3 regions of the Tuberibacillus sp. Marseille-P3662 genome follow, and region 3 is predicted to be linked to each of the others. Evidence: riboswitches for the same ligand, from Rfam matches in the RefSeq annotation. Region 3 holds a riboswitch; each other region holds the start of a gene.
The links. Region 3 has a riboswitch for S-adenosylmethionine ahead of B9Y89_RS08690 (O-acetylhomoserine aminocarboxypropyltransferase/cysteine synthase family protein). Riboswitches for the same ligand answer to the same signal wherever they lie in the genome.
Positions count from the first base shown of each region.

Region 1: another riboswitch for S-adenosylmethionine. It lies ahead of B9Y89_RS16060 (methionine ABC transporter ATP-binding protein); the one in region 3 lies ahead of B9Y89_RS08690 (O-acetylhomoserine aminocarboxypropyltransferase/cysteine synthase family protein).
Region 2: another riboswitch for S-adenosylmethionine. It lies ahead of msrA (peptide-methionine (S)-S-oxide reductase MsrA); the one in region 3 lies ahead of B9Y89_RS08690 (O-acetylhomoserine aminocarboxypropyltransferase/cysteine synthase family protein).

Region 1 is NZ_FXBS01000006.1:1,474,023-1,477,968, forward strand. Features, by position in the region: gene B9Y89_RS16050 (MetQ/NlpA family ABC transporter substrate-binding protein) at 1-197, opposite strand, end outside; gene B9Y89_RS16055 (methionine ABC transporter permease) at 212-880, opposite strand; gene B9Y89_RS16060 (methionine ABC transporter ATP-binding protein) at 870-1,898, opposite strand; SAM riboswitch class I at 1,984-2,099, opposite strand; gene B9Y89_RS16065 (GNAT family N-acetyltransferase) at 2,238-2,720, opposite strand; gene thrB (homoserine kinase) at 2,815-3,732, opposite strand; gene thrC (threonine synthase) at 3,725-3,946, opposite strand, start outside.
Region 2 is NZ_FXBS01000002.1:29,113-33,058, reverse strand. Features, by position in the region: gene B9Y89_RS00295 (hypothetical protein) at 9-359, shown strand; gene B9Y89_RS00290 (S8 family serine peptidase) at 375-1,502, shown strand; gene msrA (peptide-methionine (S)-S-oxide reductase MsrA) at 1,637-2,107, opposite strand; SAM riboswitch class I at 2,215-2,316, opposite strand; gene B9Y89_RS00280 (DUF1540 domain-containing protein) at 2,457-2,612, shown strand; gene B9Y89_RS00275 (GbsR/MarR family transcriptional regulator) at 2,815-3,372, shown strand; gene B9Y89_RS00270 (DsbA family protein) at 3,598-3,946, shown strand, end outside.
Region 3 is NZ_FXBS01000006.1:37,706-41,651, reverse strand. Features, by position in the region: gene B9Y89_RS08695 (homocysteine S-methyltransferase family protein) at 1-82, opposite strand, end outside; gene B9Y89_RS08690 (O-acetylhomoserine aminocarboxypropyltransferase/cysteine synthase family protein) at 304-1,620, opposite strand; SAM riboswitch class I at 1,716-1,822, opposite strand; SAM riboswitch class I at 1,965-2,071, opposite strand; gene B9Y89_RS08685 (TlpA disulfide reductase family protein) at 2,176-2,595, shown strand; gene B9Y89_RS08680 (SCP2 sterol-binding domain-containing protein) at 2,578-2,934, opposite strand; gene B9Y89_RS08675 (anti-sigma-I factor RsgI family protein) at 2,931-3,946, opposite strand, start outside.

The DNA of each region.
Region 1 (3,946 bases), 1.4 Mb from region 3:
TGCTTAATTTCAAGATCGATGCCTTTTTCTTTTAAAATCGGCTTAGCTTTTTCTAAAACCTCAGCGTGTGGCGTAGGTGTCGCACCGACAACTAATTTTGTTGGTCCATCACCGTTACCTTCCGAACTGCTTTGACCACACGCCGCTAATCCAACCGTCACAAGAACGGTTATTAATAAAAGTAACAATCTCTTCATTGCTTGACCCTCCACTATCTTTTATCTATTTTTTTCGTTGTAATGTCGCCAATTAATTGAATGACGAAGACGATCACTAGAATACATACCGTTGATATTAATGTCACATCATTGTGGTTCCGTTGATAGCCTTCAAGATAAGCGAGGTTACCTAGACCACCAGCTCCTACCACACCCGCCATCGCTGTATTACCAATGAGTGCAATGGCCGTTACTGTAATCCCTGAAGTCAGGGCAGGCATCGCTTCAGGCAGCAACACCTTACGAACAATTTGCAGCTTGGTTGCGCCCATCGATTGCGCTGCTTCAATCACACCTTTGTCAATTTCCCGTAACCCTATTTCAACAAGCCGGGCATAGAAAGGGGCCGCCGCAATAATTAGAGCAGGTAAAGCTGCCTTGGCACCAAGCATGGTACCGACAAGAAAGACGGTAAACGGAATGAGTAAAATCAGTAAAATAATAAACGGAATGGATCGAAAAATGTTCACAATGGCAGCGATCATTTTATTAATGACCACATTTTCAAACAGATTGCCTTTGCTCGTCACAAATAACAATAATCCCAAAATAATACCTAAAATGAATGTTGCGGCAACGGAAATCACCGTCATAAATAGTGTCTCAAGGGTGGCTTGCCACATTTCCAGCCAATCAACATTTGGAAATAATTCATGTAACATGGCTGACCACCTCCACGTCGACATTCCGCTTGCGGCAATAGTCAATCGCCTCATTAATACCCGCTTCTTGTCCCTCTAGTTGCAAATACAAGGTTCCGTAGGCACTGCCTTGAGCTTGTGACACATTGCCTTGTAAAATATTGATGCTTATATTTGTTTCCCGGAACAACTCATTAATGAACGGTTTGTGTGTATTCTCACCAACAAACGTCAACTTAACAATTTTTCCACCACTAAACTTCTCAGTCAGGAACTGGATGGTCTCTTCTGTGTTTTCTGCCTCAGTCACTTGCTTTACAAAGTCTTTCGTGATCGATTGTTTTGGATTTTTAAAGACATCGATCACATCACCTTGTTCCACAACCTCACCGTCTTCCATTACCGCTACGCGATGACTAATTTTCCGGATGACATGCATCTCGTGAGTAATGATCACAACCGTTAAGCCCAATGTCTTATTGATATCGACCAATAAATCGAGAATCGAATCTGTTGTTTTCGGATCAAGAGCCGATGTCGCTTCATCACAAAGTAACACCTGTGGATCATTAGCAAGGGCCCGCGCAATGCCAACACGTTGTTTTTGCCCCCCGCTTAACTGCGATGGGTACGCATCACCGCGACCTTCAAGACCGACAAGTTCAATCAATTCCTGAGACCGCTTTTGTCGCTTTTTCTTGGATACACCGGCAATCTCTAAGGGGAACTCAATATTTTCCTGAACGGTACGGGACCACAAAAGGTTAAAATGTTGAAAGATCATCCCTATGTCGCGCCGAGCATTTCGTAAATGCTTATTATTCAGTTGTGAGAGCTTTCTGTCAGCAACGGTCACAGTACCTGATGTCGGCTCTTCAAGATTATTTAACAAGCGAATTAATGTACTTTTCCCGGCACCACTATAGCCAATAATCCCGAAGATCTCACCATCGTCTATCGTTAAGCTAACGTCTTTAACAGCGTCAATCGTCCCATGGCTTGTCTGAAACGATTTGTGGAGATTCTCTAGTTGAATCATGATGCACCTCCTATATTTCCTGTAACTAAAAAACCTTCCCACTCAAATGAGCAGAAAGGCTAACCGTTTGAAATCGAAGTCCTTCCTCTCATCTTCCAAAGCAGCACTTGCTTTGCAGGAATTGGCACCGTTTTAAATATAGTTACATTTAAAGGTTGCCGGGTTTCATAGGGCCAGACCCTCCACCACTCTTGATAAGAGATTGATATGAATGAAGTTTTTAAAAGAATGATTGAATTGTAGCATGGTGATAGGACTATGTCAATAAAGAAAACTTGGCTTATCGCCAAGCTTAATGACGAAACCTATTGCACTCAGTAGTCGTTTACTAAAGTTCCATTATTCAGCCTTTTTCAACATGGTCATAAATTCAAGGCCGATTGGGTTGACGAAGTGCATTCCAGCCTGAAAGCCAAGCCGTTCATAAACTTTAATCGCTCTTAAGTTAAAAGTGGCAACGGTCAAACGAAACACTTTGACTTGCGGATACATGTCTTTGGCCTGAATAAGACAATGGTGAATAAATTCACATCCGAACCCTTGACCTGTCATATCGGGTCGCATGCCTAGACCTATATCAATGACATCCATCCGGTTCTCGTAGGCATGACATTCATAACCTCCAGGAACTTGTGCGACACGTCCGAGACAAAAAAAGCCGATCAGCCCCTCTTGCAGATCGAACACAGCATAGTAGTCGTTCTCAAGAAATTCATCGACGGCATCTTCACCAACATTATATAGACTGTATGGATCTTCATAGTGCCATTGTGATATGCGGACCGCGCTGCGCTTGTCCATCGATTGAATCTGAATATTCATCGCTTGTCCTCCTACATCATGACCCTTCTACTATACTACTTATCATGGACGATGTGTACATGAATAAAGTAAAAAATCCTCCACATCAGGAGGATTATAAACTCTTAACAGGATCCAAGGTGGCTCGCGGCTCTACATGGACGCCTGATTGAACGATTTTAAGTTGTTCCAAATGATGATCCGGATACTGTTTTCTTAAATGGGTAACAAATCGTCCGGAAACATTCACCGGACAGAATACGAGCATCGTTGGCCCCGCCCCGCTTAGTGCTGTACCATAGGCGCCGAACGCATTGGCATCAGCCATGACTTGATCCATTTCTGGAATGAGCGCTTTCCGGTAAGGCTGATGCAAGGTGTCCTCATCCATCATCCGTCCTGCGGTTACCCAATCGCCTTGCAAAGCTGCGGCGACAAACAGATTAGCGGCTGAACTGCCTTTCACAGCTGTCGAATGCTTGAGAGTGTCAGGTAACACGCTCCTAGCTGTTTTTGTTTCTAATAGTCGTTCTGGAATGAAGGCCACTAAGTCAACATCCGATGGCGCTATCGGAACAACCGTCGTCTCCCCTTCTAATGGTTGGTGCGCAATCACCAACCCCCCATACAAGGAAGGGGCTACATTATCAGGATGCCCTTCAATATTTGCGGCCATATTCAGCTTCGATTGTCGATCCAAGTTCAGTCCAGCAAAGACATCTGCCACTTCAATACCAGCAACAACAGCTGCGGCGCTGCTTCCTAATCCACGGGCCGGAGGAATGTCGCTTGAGATCGTCAAAGCAAGCGGTGGCAGCGATTGTCCATATAATTTCGCAACATCCGCAGCAACCTGATAAATGAGATTGGTTTTATCAAGAGGAATCCCTTCTAGATTAGATGCGAACTGCCATTGATCCGCAATAACTGCCTCGACCGTTAAAAACCGGTTCACTGCTAATCCAATGGAATCAAAACCAGGGCCAAGATTGGACGTGCTGCCAGGGACTTTAACCACGATTCGCTCAGCCATGCGCGACACTCGCCTTCAACTGAGATTTCAAATAGTCAGCATCTCCTCGAATGATATTGCCCGATTTTTGAAAGCATTCAGAAGCTGTTGTCGGATCCTTGAGGCCATTTCCGGTCATCACAGCAACCACTGTCGATCCTTCCGGCACCTGTCCCGCTGCCACTTGCTGCTTAATGCCAGCCAATCCAGCACAAGAAGCCGGTTCTACAAAGAC
Region 2 (3,946 bases), on a different contig from region 3:
CTTTATGGATGGAACTGTGCCTTCTAGGCAAAAGCGGTCATCCGATAGCTAAAAATATAGAAAAGGAGCAAAGTAAAAAGATCCCTGAATCTCTCATTTATATAGATCACTCAACCGACAAACAAGATGGAAAAATTTCGGGTGGTGGCTGGCCTTATTGTTTGGATGACAATGGGTATGGGCATAAAAATTTTATTACATCAGATTGCTATAAAATCACAGTTGGAATTGCACTTTGCGTACCTGGAATGGCAACTGACGCATTGCGTTACTGCAAAGCATATAAGCGTAACTGTTCACCCCTAATAGGACATAGCAAATACTGGAATACACACAAATGGTATCAAAAACTCCCGTAAAAAGGATGTCATATCATGAAAAAGCACATCATTGTCATCCTTTTGTTTACTTTATGTTTATCACAATTGGCTGGATGCGCTGGTGAACAGCAGGAAAAAGATGATTCTAGAACAATAATGGAGCAAGAGAAAGGTAAACCAGAATTTGCTCAGCAAGAAATCGGCGGTAGTCTTCATAAGTGGTATCAAAAAAATATTACGGGGAAACATGTGAAAATCGCCATACTGGATACGGGAATTGATAGGGAAAGTAAAGACCTTTCAGTTATCAAAGGCAGAAATTTTGTGGGCAATGATCCGGAAAAATTTGATGTTGATAATGGTCATGGCACGAAGATTACCGGGATTATTGGTGCACGAGAAAACCATTTTAACATGCGCGGTATTGCTCCCAAGTCTGACTTATATATTGCGAAAGTGGCCGATGAAAATGGAAACGTTAAATATGAGAACCTCATTGATGGAATTAACTGGGCAATTAAACAAAACGTTAATGTCATTAACATTAGTTTAGAATTCCAAAAAGGGAACTCTAAACTACATGAGGCAATCAAAAGGGCAGCTAACAAAAACATCATTATTATTGCCTCATCAGGAAATATTCTATATCCCGATGACACACATAATTCTTATCCAGGAACATACCCTGAAGTCATTAGTGTAGGCATGCTGAATACGGAAGGTAAGATATATTCCGATGAGTTTAAGAAGAAGAAAGTTGATGTGTATGCCCCGGGGGAAGACATTGTTTCTCTTTGGTTCGATAACAAAATGACGCTTGATACAGGGGTGTCATATGCGACGGCTTATACATCGGGCTACGCAGCTTTAATCATTCAGAAAAAAAGACAAAATGGAGAAAGCTATAATCAACCGCTGATAAAAAATGCATTGCAAGAAAATCTGCAAAAATATATAAAGAGTCAGCGACCTATTTCTCTTGTTTTACTTTTAGCTGTTAAGATGATTAGCATTGTATATGTTATAGGATTAGTGGGCTTCCTGTTAGTGTACTTCATCAGGAAAAGGAAAAGACAAATCAATTTCCCCAAAAAAACAGTCACCATTAGTCTTTCTTTGCTTGTCATCTTGAATATACTGGCTGTGATTGTTTCTCTACTAGGAGGCAAATATCATTTCTGACAAGAGAAGTGTTTCTACCCATGTGAGTTCTGGAGGACTACTGGTTTAAAAATAGCCAATTCCATGTTATAGAATAAACAAAGCAGCCACCGCTCTTATATGGGCAATGGCTGCTTTAACGTATCTGGTTCATTTTATATATGGCAGCTGGCCAGACCATTCTTCTGCAGATAATCTTGATGGTACTCTTCAGCTTTATAAAACGTTGAAGCTGGTGTAATTTCGGTTACGATGGGACGCTTGTAGGCACCAGAATTAACTTTATCTGCCCTTGACCGTTCAGCGGCTGCTTTTTGATCGTTGTCGTGATAAAAAATAGCGGATCTGTATTGTTCCCCAACGTCGTCACTTTGTCGGTTAAGCTGGGTTGGGTCATGATTTTCCCAAAATAAGTTGAGCAAGGCATCATAACTGACCACATTTGGGTCAAATTCAACTTGAACGACTTCAGCATGACCGGTTTTTCCTGATTTCACATCTTCATAGGACGGATTTTCGTAATCCCCTCCAAGATAACCCACTGTTGTCTGTTTCACACCGTCAACGTCCCGGAAAAAGGCTTCTGAACCCCAGAAGCATCCAGCGCCAAAAGTTGCAATCGCCATTTTTGTATAACTCCCTTCGTTGCTTATAATAATGATCATACGAATACAATTAAAAATCCCTCTTCATCAATAAGAAGAGGGATTGGCAGGCTTTATTCATCCGTCTCTTCTTATTTTTCGGCGAATCACCGCAGGAATTAGCACGGTATCCATATGGATCCGTTGCCGAGGTTTCAAAGGGCCAGTCCCTCCACCTCTCTAAATAAGAAGTAAGCTTCATTTTTTTTATAATAAATCTAATATATTCTACAGTAGGCACTGATGTCAATGAATTTGTATGTATTTTTTGCTTAGTTCATCAGAAACTAATCATGCATCAATCATCTAATGACGAAAGGGATGGATTCTCTTGGCAAAAGATGTATTGTGTGAAGTTGAAAATTGTGTCTATTGGGGAGAAGGTAACAAGTGTCATGCTGATGCCATTTATGTCATCAGTCATAATGGGACAAAAGCCTCAGACCAAGAGGAAACGGACTGTAAGACGTTTGAACCTCGACACTAATGAATGAGGAAGACAGCCATACGGCTGTCTTTCTTCACCCAATTTTATCTATAAAATTTATTTTGCCTATAAAATTTTTTCTTAACTACTTGAAAAACAGGATTAAAAACTGGTTTAATGGGTCATGGCAAAGCCTTTTTATTATAACTTTTTGATTGTGGTTTATAAAATAATTTAACCGATAGATTTGGGGTGACAGGCTGTGAATGAAGAAGAGGCTCAATTAGAAGAATCACGTGATGTGGTGATCAGTGCGATAGCTCAAACCATGGTGATTTATGGCGTTACACCTTCCGTAGGGCGGATTTATGGCTTACTTTACTTTTCCGATCGTCCCTTGTCCATGGATGAAATTAAAGAACAAGTGGCGATGAGCAAAGGCAGCGTTAGCAACGGTCTTAGAGAATTGATGGATACCGAGATGGTCAGTAAGGTTTGGAAAAAGGGGCAACGAAAAGATCATTTCATCGCTGAAAAGGACTTTTTTAAGAACTATTTAAACTTCTTTGCGAAAAAATTACGTCAGGAAAGAAGTGTTTTGCTAAAAGCAACGGAAAAAGCTCGACCTGATCTTCTTGAACTAAGAAACAATACAGAATCAGAGGAGCTGCAAGAACAAATTGATCAAGATTTAGAACGGATTAGCGAAACGACTGACTATTTGGATTGGACCTTGCGCCTAGCTTATGCTATGGAAACACGGGATATCTTTGATTACTTCCCAAAAGTTCGTTCTGACAGCGGCGAGTCCCATGAATGATCCAAATGTTAAAATCGATAACGTTTATCAGAGTAACTAAAAAGTCCTACATGTGAGGGCTTTTTTTATGTATGTAAAGATACTGTATGTCCCATCTTTAATTTGATATAATAGTGAAGATTCATATGATATTATTTGACTCAGTTTTCATAAAGTCTTCAAACTATTTTTTGAATTTGTCTGGTAAGATAGTTTATAAATAGAAAGAAATGGGGGGGATTCGCCATGACTAAGAATCACGAACAAGCAAAAAAGAAGCAGCGACGTATACAAAGAGACAAAGCAAAACAGACAAAAAAACAGCGGCAGTGGATAGTTTTGGGGACCGTGTTTATATTGCTTCTTGTCTTTATCATATTAGGTATTGCTTTGAGCCGGCAGGATTCGTCAGATCAGGACACAAGTCAAAATGATCAGCAAGGGTTGAGTTACGAAGGGCAACCTATGACAGGGGACTCAGATGCTCCGGTTAAAGTCGTGGAATTTGGGGACTATCGTTGCATGTATTGCGGTCAATTCGACCAACAAATTTTTCCGCAGTTAAAGAAGCATTTTATTGATACAGGAAAAGTCC
Region 3 (3,946 bases):
CTCGACGTTCCAACTCAAACAAGTAACCTTCACCGCAAATCACAGGGCCTTCTGCTAATCGTTCGCTTAAACTTCTTTTCATCGGCTGTTATCCCCTTTTGTTATAGGCTATGTTAAAGGTCATTGTTGTTGTTTGCCCTTCGTTGATTGGAGAGGAAGGCGTGAGACTCCTGCGGGAAAAGCAACAGCTGAAGACCCCGCAGGAAGTGGTTGTCTTCCGAGGAGGCTGAAGCGTTGCCCGCGGAAAGCGAACGCCTGGAGCTAGAATCAACAGTTACGTTTAACAGAGCCTTATTATAAAAATCACCCAATCGTTGACGGATTCGCTTGCTTGACAGCATAATCAAGTGCTGTATCTAACGCTGCAATTAAATCATCGATGTTTTCAATTCCTACAGATAAGCGAACTAAATCTTCGGTAACACCAGAATTTTTGAGTGCCTCATCACTCAGCTGCTGATGTGTGGTTGTTGCTGGATGAATGATTAAGGATTTGGCATCACCAACGTTAGCCAAGTGCGACCACAGATCAATATTATTGATTAACTCTCGACCCGCTTGACGACCACCTTTGATACCAAATGTGACGATTGATCCTGCACTGTTATCAAGATACTTATCAGCCAGCTCATACGCCGGATGTTCAGGAAGACTTGGATGTAGCACCCAATCTACGTTTTTACTATTTTTTAGGTATTCAGCGATTTTTTCCGCATTGTCATTATGCGCTTTAATTCTTAGATGCAAAGTTTCAAGTCCTTGTAATAGTAAAAACGCATTAAATGGACTTAAAGCCGCCCCTGTATCTCTTAAGAGTTGGACTCTTGCTTTCGTAATAAAAGCCGCCGCACCCAAATCTTGGGCATAGCGCAAACCATGGTAACTTTCATCAGGTGTCGTAAAATCAGGGAAGCGTCCGTTAGCCCAATCAAAGGTCCCTCCGTCGACAATCACACCTCCAATTGAGTTACCGTGACCGCCTATCCATTTTGTTGCTGAGTGAACGACGATGTCGGCTCCCCACTTAATCGGTTGGCAAGCATAAGGCGTTGCAAATGTATTATCGACAACTAAAGGTATACCATTATCGTGCGCAATACCAGCTACCGTTTCAATATCCAGAACATTCAAACTAGGATTACCGATAATTTCTGCAAAAACAGCTTTTGTTTTATCAGTTATTGCTGACTTAAGTTGATTGCTATCATTGGGATCCACGAACGTCACATTGATTCCATATCTAGGAAGTGTATTCGCAAAAAGACTATATGTTCCGCCATATAATTCCGAAGCTGCAACAATTTCATCGCCACTTTGAGCCATGGTCAAAATAGCATAAGTAATCGCTGCTGCCCCTGATGCGGTTGCTAGCGCACCGACACCACCTTCCAATTGCGCTAACCGATTCTCAAACACCTCAACTGTTGGATTATTGATGCGGGTATAAATGTTTCCCGGCTCTTCTAATCCGAATAGAGCCTGCGCATGTTCAGTGCTGTTGAAAACATAAGATGTGGTTTGATAAATAGGTACAGCTCTCGCTCCTGTCGCTGAATCTGGTTCCTGTCCACCGTGTAATAACACCGTTTCTAACGCATACTGCTTGTCTTGATCTGTCATAAAACAATACCCTCCTATATTTTCGGCCAAAAAGCCGGTATTCAATGAAAAAAAACCTCTTACCTTGAAAAGATAAGAGGTTGGGATATGGGCCTATCTTATCTTTCAGGCATGATACCTGCAGGATTTGGCACCTTTCCGGAACAATTTCCGGGGTTGCCGGGCTTCACAGGGCCAGTCCCTCCACCTCTCTGGATAAGAATCACTTTATTAAGTTAACGCATCAACTTATTAATAAAAATAATACCAATGCCCAAATATTTTGTCAATGCATTTTTATCAAAAAACTAAAAAATTATTAAAACCCCTGCCTAAGAGACAGAGGTTATTCAATCAGATCACTAACCTTATCTCTCAAGCCTTCTGCCTGCAGGATTTGGCACCTTTCCGGAACATCTCCGGTGGTTGCCGGGCTTCATAGGGCCAGACCCTCCACCTCTCTGGATAAGAAACATTTAATATTATTCTGAATAATAGCGCTATACAATTGGATTGTCAACTATATTATTTTAAGGCATGATAGTATTAGTGACTATCTGAAAGGTGTTGAAAATCATGAAAGCACCCGACTTTAACCTCATTAATGCTCAAACAAATGAATTCGTATCACTATCGGACTATCAGGGAAAGCCCGTAATGATTACATTCTGGGTATCATGGTGTCCTGATTGTCAAAAAGACCTACCAAAGAAAACAAATTTTTACCAAACAATGGATCATGATGCCTTAGCCTTTCTCACGATTAATGTTACAGGCAGAGAAGCGGATGCCGCTAATGGCGTTGAATTCATGAACAATCACGAGTTACCGTTTCCAGTTTTAAAAGATAATGGGACAACCACTTATGATGATTATCAATGCAGCGGGGTGCCCACAACCGTGATTTTAGATCAGCAGCATAACATCTTCGATTCGTTCGGTGACAAAGCGTCCTTTTATGAGATTATCCGGTCATTATCAATGGTTATGAAATAAGTGGGACTTGTGACCTGTTAACAAAAAAAGCGATTCGAGCGCTAGCAAATGGTTCTGGCTACCTTGTGTATTAAGGTGGCCATTTTTTTGCAATGAAAGCATAGGTTCAGCGCCTGTCATAGCTGCTTCAATCACTTTATCCTGACCGCTCAAAAACACATCAGCCGTTTCGGGATTAGACTCAAGGACGTGACCCCCTTCTTGGTTCAGTCGCATCCAGACTTGTTCATGGGTTGATTGGATATTAATAGTCATCGGCTTATCTTTATACAACGGCTCTAAAACCGGTTTTAATGAAAGGGTATGGATAAAAGCATCTAAAATTTCTCTAAGTATCATTTTACACCTCTTTTTTCAACACGGATAGGTTGACCTTTGCCAGGCGATTGAATTCCCTTCTTTTGTCTATGTTCATGGCCTTGATGTTGAGTAACCTTTGCTTTGCCTTGCTGTTTTTCCTTATGTTTATTCTTCTCTTGTTTGTTCTTCTCTTGCTTGTTCTTCTCTTGTTTATCCTTGGCTTGTTTGTTTTTCTCTTGTTTGTTTGTTGAGGATTGATGACCTTTCTTAGAGTCGTTCGCCATCGAATGATGCTGCCTTTCGGTAGCTGCTTTTTTAGAATCTGCTTGATGATTGGATGACTGACTTTTCTTAGCCTTTTGACCATGGGTCTGTTCAGCAGATTCATTTTTGTTTTGACGGTCCTTCGCCAATAACCCTTTATTCGCTGGTTTTGGGTCAGTCGAATTTGAAGGAGGGGGAGTATTTAATTCTGCAACACTTAAAGTTTTCGCCTTCTCTAGGGTCAATTGACGATTTTGCTTTTTTGCATCTAAAAAAGTCAGGTACTTTCCCGCAGACATACCTTTTTGCTTTGCCTTATTTCTGATAGCCATCGTAGTTTTAACAAACTTAAACGCATCGGTCGGCATATTCTCAAGCTGCTGTTTCGTTTTATTAACAACCGATGAAATAGTTTTCAAATACCTTTGCTTTTTGTCCTGATTAATATCATCCGTTAAAGCAGCGGTAACAACAATGTTTGACTGCTGCTTTACATAATCTTTTTGTTTCACATTTTCCACTAGCTGATCCATAAAGGCTTTCAAGGACATGTCCTTATAGTCAGTACTATCGCCAATGATTGTTTTGGCGTCATGATTAACGGCTTTGACGGTAACGATGCGCATGTCTTCATTAACCCCTGCTTCAATACTAGGATTAAGATCAAAGCTAATATAGGCCGCAACCGCATTACTCTGTAAGGGCTTAAAAAATAAGAGGAGTGCAATAATAAGAGATAAGCATGCGGCAACAGCAGGAAATATTTTCTTTATGCTGTTCATGCGGC